DNA from 3 places in the Streptomyces sp. NPDC002643 genome. Region 1 is predicted to be linked to each of the others. Evidence: riboswitches for the same ligand, from Rfam matches in the RefSeq annotation. Region 1 holds a riboswitch; each other region holds the start of a gene.
What was found. A riboswitch is a leader RNA that binds a small molecule or an ion and turns the genes downstream of it on or off. The one in region 1 is predicted to bind cyclic di-AMP.

Region 2: another riboswitch for cyclic di-AMP. It lies ahead of ACWD4G_RS31565 (M23 family metallopeptidase); the one in region 1 lies ahead of ACWD4G_RS22560 (transglycosylase SLT domain-containing protein).
Region 3: another riboswitch for cyclic di-AMP. It lies ahead of ACWD4G_RS25590 (NlpC/P60 family protein); the one in region 1 lies ahead of ACWD4G_RS22560 (transglycosylase SLT domain-containing protein).

The regions. Positions count from the first base shown of each region.
Region 1 covers NZ_JBSFVY010000014.1:170,843-174,411, forward strand. The annotation lists gene ACWD4G_RS22555 (HAD family hydrolase) at 1-444, shown strand, start outside; gene ACWD4G_RS22560 (transglycosylase SLT domain-containing protein) at 502-1,299, opposite strand; cyclic di-AMP (ydaO/yuaA leader) riboswitch at 1,304-1,480, opposite strand; gene ACWD4G_RS22565 (polyprenyl synthetase family protein) at 2,131-3,141, shown strand.
Region 2 covers NZ_JBSFVY010000024.1:126,063-129,631, reverse strand. The annotation lists gene ACWD4G_RS31570 (GntR family transcriptional regulator) at 78-782, opposite strand; gene ACWD4G_RS31565 (M23 family metallopeptidase) at 1,024-1,812, opposite strand; cyclic di-AMP (ydaO/yuaA leader) riboswitch at 1,825-2,000, opposite strand; gene ACWD4G_RS31560 (M16 family metallopeptidase) at 2,204-3,569, opposite strand, start outside.
Region 3 covers NZ_JBSFVY010000017.1:90,225-93,793, reverse strand. The annotation lists gene ACWD4G_RS25595 (ATP-dependent DNA helicase) at 1-1,348, opposite strand, end outside; cyclic di-AMP (ydaO/yuaA leader) riboswitch at 1,678-1,850, shown strand; gene ACWD4G_RS25590 (NlpC/P60 family protein) at 1,860-3,062, shown strand; gene ACWD4G_RS25585 (hypothetical protein) at 3,266-3,569, opposite strand, start outside.

The sequences.
Region 1 (3,569 bases):
CTCATCGAGCCCGGCTATCTCATGCCGCACCCCACGCTCCCCGCCGTACGCGTACCGCGCCGGGACGACCTGTGGTGCGAGCCCATCAGCAAGGTGCTTCTGCGCCATCCTTATCTGTCCGACGACGAGTTGGCGTCGGCGGCGCGTATGGCGGTCGGTTCGCTGGCGACGGTCACGATGTCGGGGCCCGGCACCGTGGAGCTCCAGCCCTGCGGCATCACCAAGGCGACTGGCCTGGCCCTCGCCGCCGACCATCTCGGACTGACGCCGGACCAGACCATCGCCTTCGGTGACATGCCCAACGACATCCCCATGTTCGACTGGGCCGCCCACGGGGTCGCCATGGCCAACGCCCACCCCGAACTCAAGGCCGTCGCCGACGAGGTGACCCTCTCCAACGAGGACGACGGCATCGCGGTGGTCCTGGAGCGGCTGTTCCCCTGAGCGCCGGGCTCAGGGGAACGGGGGCACAAGGGAACGGAGGTACAGGAGGCCGGAGGCCTAGTAGGCGCCGAACACGTTGTCGATCGAGCCGTACCTCGCGGCGGCGTAGTTGCACGCCGCCGTGATGTTCGCGACCGGGTCGAAGGGGTCGTACGCCGTGCCCGGCACGTGGTAGGCGGCGAACGTCGGGTCGATCACCTGGAGCAGGCCCTTCGAGGGCGTTCCCGCGGCGGCGTTGGAGTCCCAGTTGTTGATGGCCTGCGGGTTGCCGGACGACTCCCGCATGATGTTGCGGTAAATGCCGTCGTATGTTCCTGGAATTCCGTTTTGCGCCATGATGTCCAGCGCCTCGCGAATCCAGCCGTCGAGGTCGTTGGTGTAGGTCTTCACGGACGCCTGGGTGGCCTCGGCCGTGGAGCCGGAACCGGAACCGGAGCCGTTGCTCGCCGAGGCCGTGGACGCGGTCGACGCCGCCGACTTCTTCGGCTTCTTCGTGGCGTTCAGCTTCAGCTTCAGGCCCGGGTGGATCAGACGCGGGTCGCCGCCGATGGTCTTGCGGTTGTCCTGGTAGATCCGCTGCCAGCCGCCGCTGACCCCGTGCTTGCGCGCGATCGAGGAGAGCGTGTCGCCCGAGACGACCTTGTACGTCAGGGACTTGGGCTGGGCGACGGTCGGCGCCGCCGACTTCGGGGCGGCCTGTACGGAGGTCACCGCGGCCTGGGGCGGCGGGGCGGCGTGGGCGGTGGTGGCGGCCGTGAGCGGCAGGGCGAGCGCGACCCCGCCGGTGCCGGCGGCAATGACGCCACGGGTGAGCGGGTTGGTTCTGGCGCGACGGTGTTTGCCTCGTCCGGGCATGGCGGATTCCTCTCCGGCGCCTGCGAGGTGAGCTGTCGGGTTCGGGCGGGAGATGCCCGGCCGCGCGCGTCGTGTGTGACGTGCGTGGCTTCACCCCTAGCCGGTCCGTTGGGGGAAGAACGGACCGGCGGCTTACCTGGGTCCCCCGCTCCTGCCGCGCGTGGATGAGTGGTCGTGGTGGGGAGTCCGGTCGGCGGCAGGATTCGGCGGTCCGTCCGGACGGGGTGTGAACGTATGCGACAGCACATCTTGTGAACAAGCCCCGGCTTGTCGGGTTGGCGTAGTTGACCTTGAGTTCGGTGGGTATGGGGGGTGATGATGGGTGGAATGTGGAGTTCAACTTGCCTTTTGCAAATGGGGAGTCGAGGGATGAGGAGTGGGGCGGGGGTTCCGGGGTGGGTGACTCAACTCACGGGAGGAGTGGGGTGAATCGCTGGTATGCGGCAAATCGGTCAACTCGGGTAGGGCGATGCGCGACGGGGTGGGGTGCGAGTGGGTGCGCGACCGCGGGTCCGTCGTGGTCGCTCGCGCCCACGCGGCGGTGGCCGCATATCGATACGGCCCCGCGCCCCTTGAGGGCCGGGCGGCACCCGGTCCGCGCGGGTGAGCGGAACCCCGGCCGAGGCGGGGCCCCGGCCGCCGGGTGCCTGATGAGCGGGCCCGCACTACATCGCGCGGCCGAACGCCGTAGGCCCTCGGTGGTGATCGAAAGGTGACCGGATACGCTGACTCGGGTGATGGCAGCGACAGATCGACAAACTGTGTCATCGACCGTGAGAACCAGACCGACCGTGTGACCGTCAGTAGACGTCAGCAGACAGGAGAACCCTCGTGACCGTCGTCGAGCCGTTTGGGCTGAGCGCGCGGGACCAGGCTCTCGAAGCCGATGTCCAGGCCGGGCTGGTGGCCGTCGAAGAGGGTCTCCTTGAGGCCACCAAGAGCGAGGTTCCCTTCATCCAGGAGGCCGCCCAGCATCTGCTGCGGGCCGGCGGGAAGCGGTTCCGGCCGCTGCTGGTGATGCTCGCCGCACAGTTCGGTGACCCGTACGCGCCGGGGGTCGTGCCCTCGGCCGTGGTGGTCGAGCTGACGCATCTGGCCACGCTGTACCACGACGACGTGATGGACGAGGCCGAGGTACGGCGCGGGGTGCCCAGCGCCAACGCCCGCTGGGACAACTCCCTCGCCGTCCTCACCGGTGACTTCCTGTTCGCCCGCGCCTCCCACGTCCTCGCCGACCTCGGCCCCGAGGCCGTACGCGTCCAGGCCGAGGCCTTCGAGCGGCTGGTCACCGGGCAGATCCTGGAGACCGCCGGGCCGCGTGACGGACGCGATCCGATCGAGCACTACCTCGACGTCCTCGGCGGCAAGACCGGCTCGCTGGTCGCGGTCGCCGGGCGCTTCGGCGCGATGATGTCCGGCGCCGACGAGACCGTCGTCGACATCCTCACCCAGTACGGGGAGCGGCTCGGCGTCGCCTTCCAGCTCGCCGACGACGTCCTCGACATCGCCTCCGACTCCCACGAGTCCGGCAAGACGCCGGGTACGGATCTCCGCGAGGGGGTGCCGACCATGCCGGTGCTGCGGCTGCGGGAGCAGGCGGGGCGGACGGGGCTGCCGGAGGACATCGAGCTGTGCGAGCTGCTCGCCTCCGACCTGACCGACGACGCGCGGCACGCCGAGGCCCTGGCCCGGCTGCGCGAGCACCCCGCCCTGGAGCAGGCCCGCCGGGACACCGTCCGGTACGCCGAGGAGGCACGGGCCGTACTGACGCCGCTGCCGGAGTGCGGGGCGAAGGCGGCGCTGGTCGAGCTGTGCGACGCGGTGGTGCACCGGGCTGGTTAGGCACCCGGGGGTGCCATGACCCAACCGGGGGCTGCGCCCCCAGGGCCCCCGGCATCGCCCTTCGGGCTCGTCCTCAATCGCCGGACGGGCTCGATTTATCAATGGCCGCGCCCGTCTTGCCGGTGCGCCTCGTTGGTGCGTCTTGTCGGTGAGTCTTGTCGGTGCGCCGCGCCGCGTCTCGTCTCGTCTTGTCGATGGGCCGCGCCGTTCGTCCAAGTGCCCTCCGGGACCCCTCTGGTCGCCCCCCGAACCCCTACGGGTCGGGTGGAGGTGTCGCCCCGTCATGTCATCCCGTAGCAGTACGCCGAGTTGGCTCCCGAGTCTGACGACTCTCACGGGCCGATTTGGTCAGATGGGTATCACCACTCCTCACCGATTCGGGTGAGAATGGCGGCTCAAGGGGAGGCCGCCGCCGACGACGGAGGTAA
Region 2 (3,569 bases), on a different contig from region 1:
GCAGGCAGGAATTCGGTGCGCGGGCAGCAGAAATAATGCCGCTCGAATTCCGACCCTCTTTGTATACGGCCCCCGTGTTAATGACGCAGGCTCTGCATGTTTACGGGGTGTTGCGAAGTCCTCACACGGTCGGGGCGTTCCGGGCCCGACGCCCCGCCGGGAAAACGGAGCCGGTGCGCGGCGGTCGCGCGCTCGGTGTGCGCGGCGGTGATCGCCCGCGCGCGGTCGCTGTCGCCGCGCGCCACGGCGTCCACGATGCCGCCGTGCTCCCCCCAGGACTCCACGGGGTCGGCGGGCGCCTCGACCGCGTACATCCAGGCGATCTTGTGGCGCAGCTGGGCGAGTGTCGAGGTCAGGGCGGGGCTTCCGGATGCCTGGGCGAGCGTCTCGTGGAACCAGCCGCCCAGGGAGCGCAGATCCTCGCTGTTGCCCCGCCTGGCGCGCTCCTGGCCCAGTCTGACCAGACCGCGCAGGACCTTGAGGTGGGCCTCCGTGCGGCGCTGGGCGGCGCGGGCGGCGCCCAGCGGCTCCAGCAGCATGCGCATCTCCAGCAGGTCGGCGGCCTCCTGCTCGGTCGGCTCGGCGACGCACGCGCCCGCGTGTCTGCGGGTGACGACGAAGCCCTCGGCCTCCAGCGTGCGCAGCGCCTCGCGCACGGGGACGCGGCTGACGCCGTAACGGCGCGCGAGCAGTTCCTCGGTGAGCCGGCTTCCGCGCTCGTAGACACCCGCGACGATGTCATCACGGATCGCCGTGCATACCGAGTGCGCCGGAATACGCATGACCGACCTCCGCCTTAATCCCCGTGAAACGTCGTTGAATGACGTGTGTTCAGGCGACTCTATTGCAGCGGGACGGAATTTCCGATGGCGGACCGGAATCCATGGATATTTTTTGGACAGGACGTTCATCACAACGGACGGGCTGCGTCACGACGCGGAAAGCCCCGGCTCGGGTGAGCCGGGGCTTCGCGATGTCCGGGGACGGCCGGGCGGGCGGCCGTGGCACTCAGGAGCGTGCGCGTCAGACGTTCACGCCGTGCGAGCGCAGGTAGGCGACGGGGTCGATGTCCGAGCCGTACTCGGCCGTCATGCGGGCCTCGAAGTGCAGATGCGCGCCGGTGACGTTGCCGGTCGCGCCGGAGAGGCCGATCTGCTGGCCGGGGGTGACGGTCTGGCCGACGGAGACCGCGATGGACGACAGATGGCCGTACTGGGTGTACGTGCCGTCGTTCATCTTGATCACGATGTTGTTGCCGTAGGCGCCGCCCCAGCCGGCCTCGACGACGGTGCCGGAGCCGACCGCCTGGACGACCGTGCCGGAGGAGGCGTGGAAGTCGACGCCGGTGTGGCTGCCGGAGGACCAGACGGCGCCGCCGGCCTTGTAGCCGGTGGAGATGTAGGAGCCGCTGATGGGGGCGACGAAGGCGTTGAGGCGCTCACGCTCGGCGGCGCGGGCGGCGCGCGCCTTGATCTCCTCGCGCTCCTTGGCGGCGGCACGTTCCTGCTCGGCCTTCTCGGCGGCGGCCTTGCGGGCCTCCTCCTGCGCCTTCTTCTTGGCGGCGGCCACCTCGGCGGCCTGCTGCTGGGCGGCGGCCTGCGCGTCGACCTGGTCGGCGACCGTGTCACCGAGCTCGATGACCTTGTTGAGCCCCGTCTGCTCGGGGGCGGGCTCCGCGGCGAACGCCGGGACGGAGGCCACGGTGCCGATGACACCGGTGGTGGTGAGAGCGGCCACGCCCACGGTCCTCGTGGTCGTGCGCTGCGCACCGCGCTGTCGGCGGTGTTTTCCCGGGGGGCGGGTGAACGCCATGGAGTGGCTGGTCCTTTCCTTCCCTCTCGCCTACCGGGTTAGCTGACGGGTTCGGAGCAGGAAGGTCTCCTACGGGGACCCCTCACCACCTCGTTCAGCGGTGCGAAGGGCCACCGATTCACCCCAGGGACGGTTGGGTCCCCGGCTCCCCTGGCTCGCGCCGTACGGGGACTCGGCGATGACTGCCCGGTGCCGCGGATGCGACGTACTGCTGACGAACAGCCGGACCGACGCTAAGTGGGCCGTCTTCGAAATAACAAACGGATCACAGGATTTGTTGCGTACGCCACAGGTCAGACCCGCAACCTCCGCCATCAATAGGGACAAACGCGGGCCCTGGTGACTCTTCCGTCACCAGGGCCCCAGGAGTATGCGTACTTCTGTCCGACTTCTACTCGGCGGGCACGACGGTGACTTCGCCGATGCCGAGGGCCCGGACCGGCTCCTCGATCTCGGCCGCGTCACCGACGAGCACGGTCACCAGACGGTCGCCCGGGAAGGCGTTCACGACGGCCGCGGTGGCCTCCACCGTGCCCGTGGCGGCCAACTGCTGGTATAGCGTGGCCTGGTAGTCGTCCGGCAGGAACTGCTCGACCTGGTCGGCCAGTGTGCTCGCCACGGCGGCGGCCGTCTCGAACTTGAGGGGGGCCACCCCGACGAGGTTCTGCACGGCGACATCGCGCTCGGCGTCGGTCAGCCCCTCGGCGGCGAGGGTGCGCAGCACCGTCCACAGGTCGTCCAGTGCCGGGCCGGTGTTGGGCGTGTCGACGGAGCCGCTGATGGCGAGCATCGTGACACCGGACCCGTCGGGCGCGGAGCGCAGCACCTGGCCGAACGCGCGCACACCGTAGGTGTAGCCCTTCTCCTCGCGCAGGACACGGTCCAGACGGGAGGTGAGGGTGCCGCCGAGGCAGTAGGTGCCGAGCACCTGGGCGGGCCACACGCGCGCGTGGCGGTCGGCACCGACGCGGCCGATGAGCAGCTGCGTCTGGACCGAGCCGGGGCGGTCCACGATGACGACCCGACCGGTGTCGTCGGCGCTCACCATCGGTACGGCGCTGGGCTTGCCCGCGGAGCCGGTCCAGGCGCCCAGGGTGTCGCCGAGCAGTGCGTCGAGGTCGACCTCGGCGAGGTCGCCGACGACCACGGCGGTCGACGTGGCGGGGCGTACGTGCCGCTCGTAGAAGGCGCGTACGGCCGCGGAGTCGATGCCGGTGACGGTCTCCTCGGTGCCCTGGCGGGGACGCGACATACGGGAGTCGGCCGGGAACAGCTGCTTGGACAGCTCCTTCGCGGCGCGGCGGCCCGGGTTGGCGGTCTCGTGCGGGATCTCGTCGAGCCGGTTGGCCACCAGGCGTTCGATCTCGCTGTCCGCGAAGGCGGGGGCCCTGAGGGCGTCGGCGAGCAGTCCCAGGGCCTTCCCCAGCCGCGAGACGGGCACTTCGAGGGAGAGACGGACACCGGGGTGGTCGGCGTGCGAGTCGAGGGTGGCGCCGCAGCGCTCCAGCTCGGCGGCGAACTCCTCGGCGGAGTGCTTGTCGGTGCCCTCGGAGAAGGCCCTGGTCATGATGGTGGCGACGCCGTCGAGACCGGCCGGCTCGGCGGCCAGGGGGGCGTCGAGGAGGACCTCGACGGCGACGACCTGCTGGCCGGGGCGGTGGCAGCGCAGAACGGTCAGGCCGTTGTCCAGGGTGCCGCGCTCGGGCGCCGGGAACGCCCAGGGCTTGGCCTCGCCCGCGCGGGGCTGGGGGTGGAAG
Region 3 (3,569 bases), on a different contig from region 1:
CGCGGATGAAGACCTCTTCGAAGACTCGGGACTGGGCGTTCGTCCGGTAGAAGACGGCGACGTCGCCCGCCTTGGCCTCGCGCGCGTCGGTCAGTCGGTCTATCTCGTCGGCGACGAACTGCGCCTCGTCGTGCTCGGTGTCGGCGACATAGCCGGTGATCCGGGCGCCGGCACCGGCGTTGGTCCACAGGTTCTTCGGGCGGCGGGACTCGTTGCGCTCGATGACCGCGTTGGCGGCGGAGAGGATCGTCTGCGTGGAGCGGTAGTTCTGCTCCAGCAGGATCGTCGTCGCGTCCGGGTAGTCCTCCTCGAACTGGAGGATGTTGCGGATGGTCGCGCCGCGGAAGGCGTAGATCGACTGGTCGGCGTCACCCACGACGCACAGCTCGGCGGGCGGTACGTCCCACTCGCTGGGCGGGACGTCCACGGGGTGCTCGGAGGTGCCGACCAGCTCCCTGACCAGGGCGTACTGGGCGTGGTTGGTGTCCTGGTACTCATCGACGAGGACATGGCGGAAGCGGCGGCGGTAGTGCTCGGCGACGTCCGGGAAGGCGCGGAGCAGATTGACCGTCGTCATGATCAGGTCGTCGAAGTCGAGGGCGTTCGCCTCGCGCAGCCGTGACTGGTACATGGCGTAGGCCTGGGCGAGGGTCTTCTCGAAGCCGTCAGCTGCCTGGGCGGCGAAGTCCTCCTCATCGATCAGCTCGTTCTTGAGGTTGCTGATCTTGGCGCTGAAGGACTTGGGCGGGAAGCGCTTGGGGTCGAGGTCCAGGTCACGGCAGACCAGGGCCATGAGGCGTTTGCTGTCGGCGGCGTCGTAGATGGAGAAGGAGGAGGTGAAGCCGAGCTTCTTCGACTCGCGCCGGAGGATGCGAACGCACGCGCTGTGGAAGGTCATCACCCACATCGCGTTGGCGCGCGGGCCGACGAGCTGCTCGACACGCTCCTTCATCTCGCCCGCGGCCTTGTTGGTGAAGGTGATCGCGAGGATCTGGCCGGGGTGGACGTTCCGCTCGGCGAGGAGGTGGGCGATGCGGTGGGTGAGTACACGGGTCTTGCCGGAGCCGGCGCCGGCGACGATGAGCAGGGGGGTGCCGGCGTGGACGACGGCCGCACGCTGGTTGTCGTTCAGCCCTTCCAGCAGCGCCGCCGCGTCGATCGCCGGGCGCGGGGCACCGCTTCTGTAGTACTCGTCCCGGTCCGGCGGCACGTCGAACTTCCCGCCGAACAGATCGTCCGGAACCGGCTCCGGTACGTGATCGTCCTCGGGCGGTGGCGGGGGTTCCTCCTCATGCCCGCGAGGGGTCTGGAGGTCCGCCAGGAAGCTGTCGTCAAAGAGGCTGCTCATCGCTCTCCGAGTCTAGGCGCCCCCACCGACAGCGCGGGGCCGCCCCGGGAAGACTGTGGATATCCGTCCGGGAGGACTTGGCATCCATACCGGATGCCCTCGGGGCCCGCGCCGGATGCCCTTCGGACCCATCGGCTCCCGCGCAGCACCCACCACTCAGCGCACACATGTCACAACGGTGAGCGATCGAACGTACCACCTATCGCGCCTCCGAGGTCAAGGTCACGAAAACGTATCGGGCATATCGAACATCAACCTTCACACGGGCCACACGAGTTGGCTAGCGTTTTGGTGGGCCGCACGACCCAACCGGCGAACGTCGCCGGGCCGTACGGCCTCCGCCGAGTCCGGTGCGCCTCCCGTGGCAGCCGGAGCCGGGGACCCACCGACCTCTGGGGTGAATCGACCCGACCGCCGCCCGCGGCGAGGGTCGTAGGGCAAACCTTCCGAAGCTTGCGCCCGAACCCGACAGCTAACTCGGTAGGCGGATTACGGAAGGAGTCGCCGCACCATGGCGCACCGCAAGCCGCGTCCGGCCGGCCGAACGCGCGCGGGCATACGCACCCCCGCTCTCGCCACGGCCGCGCTCACGTCCGTGGCCCTGCTCTCCCAGACCGCTCAGGCCGCCCCCTCGACCGACGACAAGCCGAGTCTTGAGGAGGTGGAGAAGAAGGTAGACGACCTCTACCGCCAGGCGGGCACGGCGACCGAGAACTACAACGCGGCCAAGGAACGGACGGCCAAGCAGAAGAAGAAGGTCGACACCCTCCTCGACGACGTCGCCAAGCGCACGGACAAGCTCAACGAGGCGCGGGAGGAACTGGGTTCGATCGCGGCGGCCCAGTACCGCACGGGCGCCTCCGCCCCCGACGCGGCGTCGCTGCTCCTCGCGGACGATCCGCAGGAGTTCTTCGACCAGAACCAGCTGATGGGCCGATTGTCGGACCGTCAGCAGGAGGCGGTCGACGAGTACACCGCCCAGCAGGCCGAGACGGCGAAGCAGCGCCAGAAGGCGACCGACAGTCTCGAACAGCTCACCGAGTCACAGAACTCGCTCAAGGCCAGCAAGGCGAAGGTCCAGGCGAAGCTCAGCGCGGCGCGGGAGTTGCTGTCGCAACTGACCGCGGAGGAGAAGGCCCGGCTCGCGGCGATCGAACAGCGCGAGCAGGAGGAGGCCGACCGCAAGGCCGAGGAACTGGCCCGTCGGCAGCAGGCCGCCCAGGCGGCGGCCACGCAGGAGGCCCAGCCCGAGGCCTCCACGGGCACCGGCACGAGCGCGGACACCGGTACGAGTACGGGTACGGCGACCGAGACCGGCTCGAACACCGCCACCACGGCCGAGGACTCGACCTACGCCGCGAAGGCGGCGAAGGCCCTCACCTTCGCCCGCGCACAGATCGGCAAGCCATACGTCTGGGGCGCCACCGGCCCCGGCTCCTATGACTGCTCCGGCCTGACCCAGGCCGCCTGGAAGGCCGCCGGCGTCGACCTCCCCCGCACCACCTACGACCAGGTCAACGCCGGCACGACCGTCTCCCTCGCCTCGGCGCAACCCGGCGACCTGGTCTTCTTCTACGACAACATCGGCCACGTGGGCCTCTACATCGGCAACGGCATGATGATCCACGCCCCCAAGCCGGGCGCGTACGTCCGCGAGGAGTCGATCTTCTACGACGGGGAGAGCGCCATCCACAGCGTCGTGCGCCCCGCGTAGGGGGCGCGCGAGCCGGGACCCGGCAGCATCCGGGTCCCGGCTTTTCCCGCACCCGCCCCGTGTCGCCGCTGTCGCGCCCTTACTTTCGACGCCGCGCCCCAGCAGTTCGGCTGCCGCGCCCTGCGCTCTCACCGTCACACCCCGGCCCTTCGTCGGCCTGTCCGGGCCTTTCCTCGTCCTGCCCCGGCCTTGGTCGGTGCGGCTCAGGTCCAGAGCACCGCGATGAAGATGTTGGCGGTGGTCAGCAGGCCGACGAGGCCGAACAGGGGCTTCTCCACCGTCTCGTCGTCGCGTTTCACATAGACGAGGCCCAGGATCACGACCAGCAGGGCCAGTTTGACGCCGATCTTGATGTTGTTGACGGGCTGGTCGTCGGCCTGGTTGAGGCCGACCAGGATGGCACCGGTGATGAGCATGGTCAGGGCGCCGTGGAGCATCGCGGGGACGAAGCGGGCGGTGCCCTGGCCCATGGCCTTCATCTGGGTGAGGAAACCGCCGAGGAGGGAG